2 regions of the Halobacillus sp. B23F22_5 genome follow, and region 1 is predicted to be linked to the other one. Evidence: riboswitches for the same ligand, from Rfam matches in the RefSeq annotation. Region 1 holds a riboswitch; the other holds the start of a gene.
What was found. Region 1 has a riboswitch for cobalamin ahead of ACGTN9_RS04785 (DUF4430 domain-containing protein). Riboswitches for the same ligand answer to the same signal wherever they lie in the genome.
Positions count from the first base shown of each region.

Region 2: linked by a shared signal. The riboswitch ahead of ACGTN9_RS10585 (cob(I)yrinic acid a,c-diamide adenosyltransferase) and the one ahead of ACGTN9_RS04785 (DUF4430 domain-containing protein) in region 1 are both predicted to bind cobalamin.

Region 1 is NZ_JBIEKI010000002.1:281,206-286,349, forward strand. It holds gene ACGTN9_RS04780 (ATP-binding protein) at 1-1,720, shown strand, start outside; cobalamin riboswitch at 1,789-1,971, shown strand; gene ACGTN9_RS04785 (DUF4430 domain-containing protein) at 2,167-2,574, shown strand; gene ACGTN9_RS04790 (ECF transporter S component) at 2,580-3,083, shown strand; gene sigX (RNA polymerase sigma factor SigX) at 3,192-3,734, shown strand; gene ACGTN9_RS04800 (RsiX family anti-sigma factor) at 3,721-4,908, shown strand.
Region 2 is NZ_JBIEKI010000006.1:55,444-60,587, forward strand. It holds gene ACGTN9_RS10555 (heavy-metal-associated domain-containing protein) at 1-190, opposite strand, end outside; gene ACGTN9_RS10560 (Crp/Fnr family transcriptional regulator) at 315-1,034, opposite strand; gene ACGTN9_RS10565 (hypothetical protein) at 1,179-1,301, shown strand; gene ACGTN9_RS10570 (hypothetical protein) at 1,298-1,615, shown strand; gene ACGTN9_RS10575 (hypothetical protein) at 1,637-2,122, shown strand; gene ACGTN9_RS10580 (prenyltransferase) at 2,221-3,060, shown strand; cobalamin riboswitch at 3,292-3,434, shown strand; gene ACGTN9_RS10585 (cob(I)yrinic acid a,c-diamide adenosyltransferase) at 3,663-4,202, shown strand; gene ACGTN9_RS10590 (cobyrinic acid a,c-diamide synthase CobB) at 4,199-5,144, shown strand, end outside.

The DNA.
Region 1 (5,144 bases):
TCTTTTAACTGTCCTGTTGCTGGAGTTTTTTGAGAATTATCATATATTAGAAGCGGAAAGGGAATTGCTTCAGACAGCTGATAAAGTATCAGAAATCGTCCAGGAATATGAGGACAGAGATCTTATTTTAGATACATCCTCGCGGGTAAAAGACCCGTCCAGCCGTGTAGTCATAATTTTTGGTGAAAATGATATATGGAGTTCATCCGCTGAAGACGATCTACCCCAAATAGATCGGCAGTGGATTGAAGAAGATAATGAGTTATCCTCTGTGTTAGCGGGGAAAGAACAAGTTAAAAAAATTGCGGATATCGATAATCTTGAGAATGGTGTCATGGTGGTAGGGACCCCGCTGAATAACGGATCTGGTGGAGTTTTTGTCTATCAGTCTCTTGATATTGTGGAAGAAACCACCATGCAGACGACAAAAATCATATTTTTAGGTGCAGGCATCGCTATCATACTAACCACTATTTTTGCTTTCTTTTTATCAACACGAATCACTGCCCCTCTGATCAAGATGCGGGAGGGTGCACTGGAGTTGGCAAAAGGGGAATTCAATACAAAGATCCCCATCCTTACGCATGATGAAATTGGGGAGCTTGCAATGGCTTTCAATCGGATGGGACGGCAATTGAAATTTCATATAAATGCCCTCAACCAGGAAAAAGAGCAATTGTCAGGGATTCTTAGTTCAATGGCAGATGGAGTAATCACCATCAACCGCCAAGGGGAAATATTGATTACCAATCCGCCTGCTGAGCAATATCTTGAGGCTTGGGCCTATGAAGAGGGAAGTTCAGAAATCGGCAATAATGATGGTCATCTCATTCTGCCAGAGAAAGTGAAGGACATTTTTAATCAGGTGATAGAAACGGAAACAGAAGTCATGACCGAAATGGATACCCAGGGGAGAAACTGGGTGATTATCATGACGCCATTATACGATAAAGATTATGTACGTGGAGCTGTCGCTGTACTTCGGGATATGACTGAAGAGAGAAGGCTTGATAAACTAAGGCAGGACTTCATTGCAAATGTTTCCCATGAGCTGCGTACTCCGATTTCCATGATGCAAGGATACAGCGAAGCCATCGTGGACGATATTGCAGAAAGTAAAGAAGAAAAAAACGAGCTTGCTCAAATCATCTACGAAGAATCCCAACGTATGAGTAGACTTGTCAACGAGCTATTAGACCTAGCCAGAATGGAAGCAGGACATATCACCCTGAATAAAGAAAAGGTTGAAGTCCGTCCCTTTTTAGAAAGAATCACAAGAAAATTCCAGGGATTAGCTCAGGAAAAGGGTATTAACTTAAGACTCCATACAGCAGAAGAACTTGGAGATAAATGCTTTGATCCCGATCGAATTGAACAAGTGTTTACAAACTTGATAGATAATGCTATCCGCCATACCCGTGAAGGTGGTACTGTCGATATCCATATGGAATATACGGAAGAAGGCCTTTATGCTGCTGTACAAGATTCCGGGACAGGTATTCCAGAGGAAGATCTGCCATTTGTTTTTGAACGGTTTTATAAAGCGGATAAATCACGTAAAAGAAAAAAAGGCAAGACAGGCACCGGACTTGGCCTTGCTATTGCTAAGAATATCGTGGAGGCCCATCAGGGCACCGTTGCTGTCCATAGCAAAGAAGGTACTGGTACGACATTTTCATTCCGCTTGCCTGATATTAGCGAAGATGCACAAGATTTGTAACAAAATCTTGTTCCCTGTGAAACAACTATTTTACAATTGTGCTGCTTATGGTAATATTACATTAGAATTTAATATTTTAGAGTTAAGGTTCTCCTGAGTGGGATTAAAAGGGAATTTGGTGAAAATCCAATGCTGTCCTCGCAACTGTAAGTGCCACGAACCGGGCAGACCACTGTACACAAAATGTATGGGAAGGGTCCGTAGTAGGTAAACGCACAAGCCAGTAGACCTGCCTTAATTCATCGTTTCAAAGCTTCGGGGATTGAGCTGTTTGAGACAACCGGTCGAATTATGTATTTTTTTAGTAAACATTCATACTGGTTAGTCTTAGCCCATTCTGTTGAAGGAATGGGCTTTTTGTATGGTATGGAAAGCCGAGGTTGTTTATCTGATTTTCACACCCCCAAAAGCGATGAAACCTACTAAATGTGAGAGGGATGATGGTAATGAGAAGAATGATGCAATTGGTTTTAGCAGCATTGATGAGTGTAGCCGTACTTGTAGGTTGTCAGGCAGAATCGGGAAGCGAGTCCACTGAGGCTCAACAACAGGAGCAACAACAGGAAGTTCCCGTAAAAGTAACGATTTCCGAGAAAAATGGAGAAAACATCGTAACAGAGAAAGAATTGAAAGTAGAAGCGGGCAAAACCCTTATGGATGTACTTAAAGAAAACTTTGAAGATGTAGAAGAAAAAGATGGCTTTGTTACAAAGATTGAAGGAATCGAAGCAAAAGAAGGGGAGCAAAAGGCGTGGTTTTTTACCATCAATGGGGAAAATGCCTCTGTTGGAGCTAACGAATATGAAGTAGAAGCAGATGACACTTTCCAATTTGATTTTCATAAGTGGGAATGATGCATATGAACACTTATAAGATAACCTTGATTGCATTATTGGCATCACTGGCCGTTGTCGGCAGGTACGCTTTCGCCTTTTTACCGAACGTCCAGCCAGTAACCGCGATTATAATTATTGCCGGTTTTTGGCTGGGCCCCCTGTCCGCCGTGATATTAGCCTTATTGACAACCTTCCTTTCCAACGTTTTTCTGGGCATGGGAATCTGGACAGTGTGGCAAGTGATTGCATGGGCTGTCATCGGATTGATGAGCGGACTGATTGGGAAATATTGGTCTAACATTCCATTGCTTTTCTTGTCAGCATTCGGAGCCTTCAGCGGCCTATTTTATGGGTTTGTCCTATCTGTTACGATGTATAACTTCTCGGGTTCATTCTGGGGATATTATTTAGCAGGCTTACCCTTTGATATTTACCACGCCGCAGGTAATGCGGTTTTCATTGTGCTGTTGTATCCTGTGCTGAGCCGATTATTTGAACGATATTATAAACAATGGATTCCTGTATGAATACCAGCCGATTTCAGGTTGGTATTTTTTGTTTTTACGCTTATGATGTAAAGTGTAACTTTTCTTTTACATAAAACGACTAATTAAGAGAACGGGAGGTAAGCAATAGTGAGGTCGGTGTATGAATCCCTATATGAAAAATATCATCAGGATCTTTTTCAATTTATATTTTATATGGTCAAAAATCGAGAACAAGCAGAAGATCTCGTTCAGGAAGTATATATAAAAGTATTGAATTCGTATACCCAATTCAAAGGAGACAGCAGTGAAAAGACATGGTTGTTTTCTATAGCCCGTCATGTAACAATCGACTTTTTTCGGAGACAGACCAGAAAGAGGAAGCGACTGCTGGAGTTTTTTGACTGGGATAAGAAAGGAGAACAGTTAATTGACAACCAGCCTTTACCTGAAGAAATAGCTGAAAAAAATGAGGATATTAAATTACTATATCAATACTTAGAGAAACTATCAGTCGATCAGAAAAGTGTCATTATACTCAGGTACATACAATCGATGTCAATTCAGGAAACCGCTGATATTTTAGGGTGGTCAGTGAGTAAAGTTAAAACCACTCAGCATCGTGGTTTGAAACTTCTGCGGAATATGGCAGCCGATCAAAGAGGGGAGGGGAAACGCAATGAAGCAAAATAACAATAAGCATGATCAAGAATTACAAAAGCAATTGAATCAAATGCCTGGCATCCGTGATCATCAGACGAAAGATGAACTATATAATAAGATAGCTGTACACTTGAAAGAAAGTAAACCTGAAAAGAAAAAGTCTAATCTTTTGCCTGTTTTTGCCTTCATTGCGGTGCTCTTGCTGGCTGCCATCATCACGCCTGCCATGTTAATGAACAGTTCGAATGACGAATCAATGCTAAACTCTTCAGAGTCTCAGAACCATAATACGGCAACAGAATCAGGAATTTCTGAAAATCGGGAAGAGTCAGCGGAGTTGTTTGATACTCAGGATGATGGAAAAGATGCAGAACAAAATGTTCCTGTAAACGATTTTCAAAGTAACTTAGTGTTCGAGGTTGATGAAGGGAAAAACTATATATTTTCCGTAGCAGCAGGGATGAATGCGGAACACATCATCCCGCTAACTATTGAGGTGTCGGTTAGCGATGCTGACTATACACAAGTAACATCCACAGCAGCTGAAAATGCAGATGATCTGGGAGTATCTGTTTTTCCTCTTAATGGGGCAGAAATAGTAATTAATGAGGACCGTGGTGAAATTATCTTTCCGGAGGATTTTCAAACGCAAGGTGGTTCAAGCTCAGATATTATCCTCCAACGAAGTATTGAACAAGTATTCGGTCAGTATGGTGTATCAGAAGTAAAGCTTGGTTATGAAGATGGGCGCCCTTTTGAAATGGGTAATTATGGAACGATAGAAACCATGAAAGTTTCACCTGTCCAAAAGAAAAGTTATAAAATTTACCGTTACAGGGAGTCGGGGCACGACTTTTTAGTACCGATTGAATTAAAAGAAAATTCCTCTATAGAAGATGCGTTTGATATTATGGCCAATGCTGAGGGAGGAGAGTATAGTCGGTCACCGTTGCCGGAAGGGGTAGAATTGGCAGCGGATAAAATTTCTGATCATGAATTATTGATACGTGTAAGTTCCACGGAACAGCTGCAAGCTAACCAGACAACGATGTTTATGGTTGAAGCACTACTGGCTACAGCAGCGAGTTTTGGATATGAGCAAGTAAAATTTGAGGGTTTTCCATTTGAGGTTATCGGTAATTATGATCTTTTGGAGCCGATAGCAACACCAGAAGCAGTTAATTCCATCAAAGTAAACAAATAAATTTTTAGAAACTAAATACCATGCCTATTCACCCATAGATACATGCCCGTCATACAGTAAATCACATACTAGTTAGCACAAACGTTCGGAGCGAAAAAGCTCTGAACGTTTGTTTTTAATGAATGCAATTCAAGACCGCATTTTGCTTAGGACAGAGTTCGCTTATATTATTCGGCTCTTCCGCGATCGTGCACGTTAGTTTGTTTAGATTCACCGGCTTTTGCTTTCATGGTAAA
Region 2 (5,144 bases), on a different contig from region 1:
CTAATCCTTCGATGGTCGCTTCCAGCTCGCCGGCACTTACGATAGATTCATCAAATTGAACTTTAACCTTGCTGGAATGGAACAACACCTTCGCTGCTTGCACACCTTCTATTTTTCCTAAGCTGCCTTCGATTTTTTTAATGCAGGATGGACAAGTCAGCGGCTCTAATTGTAATTTGATTATTCTCATTTGGAATCTCCCCTTTGCCTGGTATGGTTCAAGCATAATCGGTTTCAGGGAAAGGTTCCTTGACGTGGGTCAAGAAAAAACAAAAAGTGCCGACCCGTTGTGAAGGAATACATGGGGCAGGCACTTACAGGTTTTGCAATTGATCTTTATCCAGGATGCGGAATCGTTTAGGATCCATTTTTTTGATTAGACCTTGTGCTTCTAAATCGCCGAGTCTCCGGCTGATCGTTTCCGGGGTGGTACCGAGAAAGGAGGCCAGGTCTTTTTTATTCATTGGCAAGCGGATCATGTCATTGGCTGAAGCTATTGCCAGGTCTGCCAGATAAAGGGCGAGACGCTTCTCGACGCTTTCAGTGGCAAGGCTGGTCGTCTGTTTTTCCGATTCTTCCAGCCTTCTGGCATAAGTTCTCAATATTTTCAACGCAATAGAAGGATAGCGCATTAAAAAGTTCTGCAATTCTTTCCGCTGGATCGTACAAATGGTGACAGGCTCTGTTGCTTCAGCATACGATTCGTGGAGTGATTCACTAAAAAGTGCATACTCCCCGGTGAAATAGCCGGGTTGCAGAAGACGGACCATCTGTTCTTTCCCGGAATCGGAAATCCGGTAGATACGTACCGAACCTGTGTTGACAATGTATAGCGATTCAGAGGGATCGCCGGCCCGGTATATGATCTCTCCTTTTTTATAGGAAACAGACCGGATAGCTTCGGTTATCGCGTGCATCTGTTCACGGTCAAGATGATTGAAAATAGGTACCCGGGCGACGCACGTATGGCCGGAATCCCCATGATGACAATGCTGGCAGGTCGGCTGAACCCCGGTTTTCTTCATGATATCCATCGATACTTCCTCCTTCCATTTTCTTTCATTATATCATTTTGCAAAAAAAGAAATTCGCTTATAAGTTTTTTGTGAAAACTTGATCTGCGTCAAAGAAATGACAGGTTAAAGCGAGGATACTGAAAGACAAAGGAGGAGATGATCATGGCTGAATTAGTTTTGGAAGTGGAGCGGATGATCAATGAAGGGTTAGGCGGGGGATATATCCTGTACGAGTATGACGGGCGCAGGCTTGAAAGCCTGGAAGAAGAGGAGGGGAAAGCATGAACGTCCTCTATCTGCCAGAAGTCCATGCATGGGTTTTGTATGCGGGGATTTTATCACTGGTGGCGTCCGTCATTCTCCGCAGCAGGAAAATTTTCGCTCTGGAGATCGTGCTTTTGCCTGGGATGATGGTTTTGCTCGAAGGCTGGATGCTAATCATTACTGGATTGGTTCAGCTGATCATCAGTGTCTACTTGCTCTTCCGGTTGCTGCATGCCATCGACCGCAACTACCGGCTTGTGTTAGAGAAAACACACCGAATTCCGAGAGTAATCACGACAAAAGGCGCAGACGGAGGCCAGTCGTCGTTTTTATAGGAAACAGAAGGAGGGAGGGAAATGCGCGAAGTCGTGCTTGGTGTCCATATTTTGCTCGGCATCATTTGGGCAGGAGGCATTTTGTTCATTGGCTTGGGCGTATTTCCTGCGGTTGCAAAAATGCCGGTAAGCACACAGCGTGCAATTCTGCTCCATTTGATGCGACATACGCACCATCTATTCACGCTGTCGGGAGGAGGAGTCATCATCACCGGTATATTACTAGGAACCGTATTCGGCCCCCTCCACAGCTGGGAGGTCATTCAAACTACCACCTATGGACATCTCTGGCTGGCTGCACTCTCAAGCGGGACATTCGCCTTGTTCTGGGGAGTTTTTGTCGGTTACCGGGAGATGATGCTCGTGTTTACGGATGATTACCTGTGGAAGGAAGCAGAAAGCGGCGACCGGAAACCCCTGACCCGGGAATTGTTCCGGCTCGCCGCATTGGAATCGGTGGAAATTCTCGGCTTTTTCGTACTTATTTTTCTCATGGTCCAACTGTAAGGAGGTGGGAGCAGATGCGTACATTCAAAACAGCGGTCCCGTGGCAGGAGAGCAAAACTTACGCCTGCAAGCTGTCCTGGCTGCAGCTAACGCGCCCGATGACGTGGAGCGGAACAATCAGTCCGGTTCTGGCAGGGAGTCTGTTGGCTGCCAAAGAAGAGGTGTTCCGCTACGAGCTGATGGTGCTTTTGCTTATCGCCGCTCTCTTCGTTCAAAGTGGTGTCAACATGTTCAATGATTATTTTGACTTCCAAAATGGCCAGGACAAAGAACGCTGGTGCAAAGCGCAGACCGCCTCTCTGAGCAACTATCCATTCCATCATCACGTGCCATACGTGGCGACTGGTCTAATTGCAACAGCTGCCCTGCTTGGATTGTGGCTTGCTGTACTCGTCGGCTGGTGGGTCGCGTTCGTCGGCCTCTTCGGGATTACAGCTGGTATCGCTTATTCTGCCGGCCGCCATTCCTTAGCATCACATGGGCTTGGCGAGGCAACAGCCGCCCTGTTTCTCGGGATAGCGACAACGCTGCTTGGTTATAGTGTCCAAACTCAACGCATCAACCTGCCGGTTATCTTCGTTGGGCTGATTTTTGCTCTGCTGATCAGTTCCATGGTGCTGACCAATAACATTCGCGATATTGAAAAAGACGTGGGATTCCGGAGGACGCTCGCAATGCGGCTTGGACGTCGGAATGCCATCTGGTTATTGAAGCTCCTGTTGGGCGGGGCTTACGTGGGTGCCATTATTCTCGCAGGTACTGCAGTCGTACCTATGGAAGTGCTTGTCGTCCTGGCTGCTTTACCGATCGCTATCCGTATTCCTCGCTCGTTTCATGGAAAACGGCAGGAAGAGCAGCTTGTGATGAAACAGGCCGCCTGGCATCACTGGGCGTTCGGGCTGCTTTTCGGAATGGGGGTGTTCATGGGAGTGTGGTAAAGGTCTTCCAGTTTAGTCTCGATTAAAAGCGAGTCGTTTTCCTGCCTGATAATCAAGGGAAAAAGCAGCGTTTATACCATGAAACCCGGGTAGGTCACTGGTGATACGCTGCCTTTATTTTTGATTACACTAACCGACAATTTAAAATAATGAGTGTATAAAATGAAATTATTAGCTCTTCCCAGAAAGAGTTGTTTACAAGATTCATAGGTTCCGCTACAATAAGATTAATTTCATATCATACGAACAGGTCCTTAAAGGGAAGCCTTTAAGGTGAAAAGGGGAAGTTGGTGAAAGTCCAACACGGTCCCGCCACTGTAAGCATTCGTTAGAAGAATGTAAGTCAGGATGCCTGCCTGTTTGTCGCAAAGTTTACCCTTCGAGGAAAAAGGGAGGCTTGTAAGTACGCGGAATTCGTACGCTGTATATTCTGCCTATTTATAGTCACACCTTCCTTTAGAGGAAGGTGTTTTTTTTACTTTAAGAATGTTTAACTTTGTTAAAGGATTAAAGTATAAGAAAATCTAAGGCTTTCGTCATAAAAACTTGGCGATAAGCCAAGCTTTTCTAATTGCACTTGTAAATACTGAGGAGGAGATAGGATGCAAAAGAAGCAGGGGTTGACATTGGTTTTTACCGGTGATGGAAAAGGGAAGACGACGGCTGCAACCGGGCTTGCTGTCCGGGCATTAGGCCATGACAAAAAGGTGAAAATGCTGCAATTTATCAAGTCCCCGAAGCGGCCTTATGGTGAAAGAAAATCACTGTTGAAACTGGGTGCTGAGATTATTCAGCTGGGCGAAGGGTTCACCTGGACAAAGACACCGGAAATCCACCGGGAGGCATTAAAAAAAGCGTGGGTTCTTGCCAAGGAAACTGTGCTGTCTGGGCAGTATGATGTCGTGATTCTGGATGAACTGAATAATGCGCTTGCGATTGATTCTTTTCCGATCGATGATGTACTGCCGCTGGAAGAAGTGATTGAACTGATCCACAACAAGCCGGAGTATGTCCACCTCGTGATTACTGGCAGAAGTGCGCTCCAGGAAGTAAAGGATGCAGCTGATCTTGTATCGGTCATTGATGTGGAAAAACATTATTATGATGAAGGCATCCCTGCCGTCCGTGGTGTTGAGTTTTGACTGCCCGCCGTCTCGTAGTTGCAGGTGTATCCAGTGGCGCCGGCAAGACGAGTATCGCAATCGGGTTAATGGCTGCCTTTATCAAAAAGGGGCTCACGGTTCAAGGATTCAAGTGCGGTCCTGATTACATAGACCCTTCCTATCATACCGCCGTAACTGGTCGTCCCTCCCGTAACCTCGATAGCTGGATGCTCCCTGAAGATGTGATGAAAGAAGTGTTTGTGAAAGGAAGTGAAGGGGCAGACCTTTCGATCATCGAGGGTGTGATGGGCTTTTATGATGGCAAATCGCCGAGGTCCAATCAAGGTTCTACGGCAGAAATCAGTACTCTGCTGGGTGCTCCGACAATCCTGGTTGTGGACTGCTCGGCGATGGCCCGGAGTGCCGCTGCTATCGTAAAAGGTTTTCAGTTACTGGATCCCGGAGTTCATATTGCCGGAGTGATTGCAAATAAGGTCGGAAGTGAGGGGCATTACCGGCTGATAAAAGATGCGGTGGAACAGGAGTGTGGCATTCCGGTCTGTGGATATCTGCTGAAAGATAATAGTCTTAAGATGCCGGAGCGGCACTTAGGGCTGGTGCCTTCTATCGAGCGCGGGGAACTGGATGAGCAGCTGGAACAGCTTGGGGATGTAGTGTCTGAAACGATCGACGTGGACCAAATCTATCAGATTAGTGAACAGGCACCCTTGCAAACTGATTCCTCCATGTTTCAGCGTAGGGGCATGATCAATGTAACAATCGCGGTAGCTAGGGATGAGGCATTCAACTTCTATTATCAGGAGAACCTGGAGTTGATGGAAGCGTATGGGGCTAGGGTTGTTTATTTTTCACCTTTAAAAGGTGAGGTGCTTCCTCCTCAAGTGGATGGCGTTTATTTAGGTGGCGGATTTCCGGAGCAATTCGCTGAGCAGCTGGCGGAAAACCGAGCAACCAGGCAGT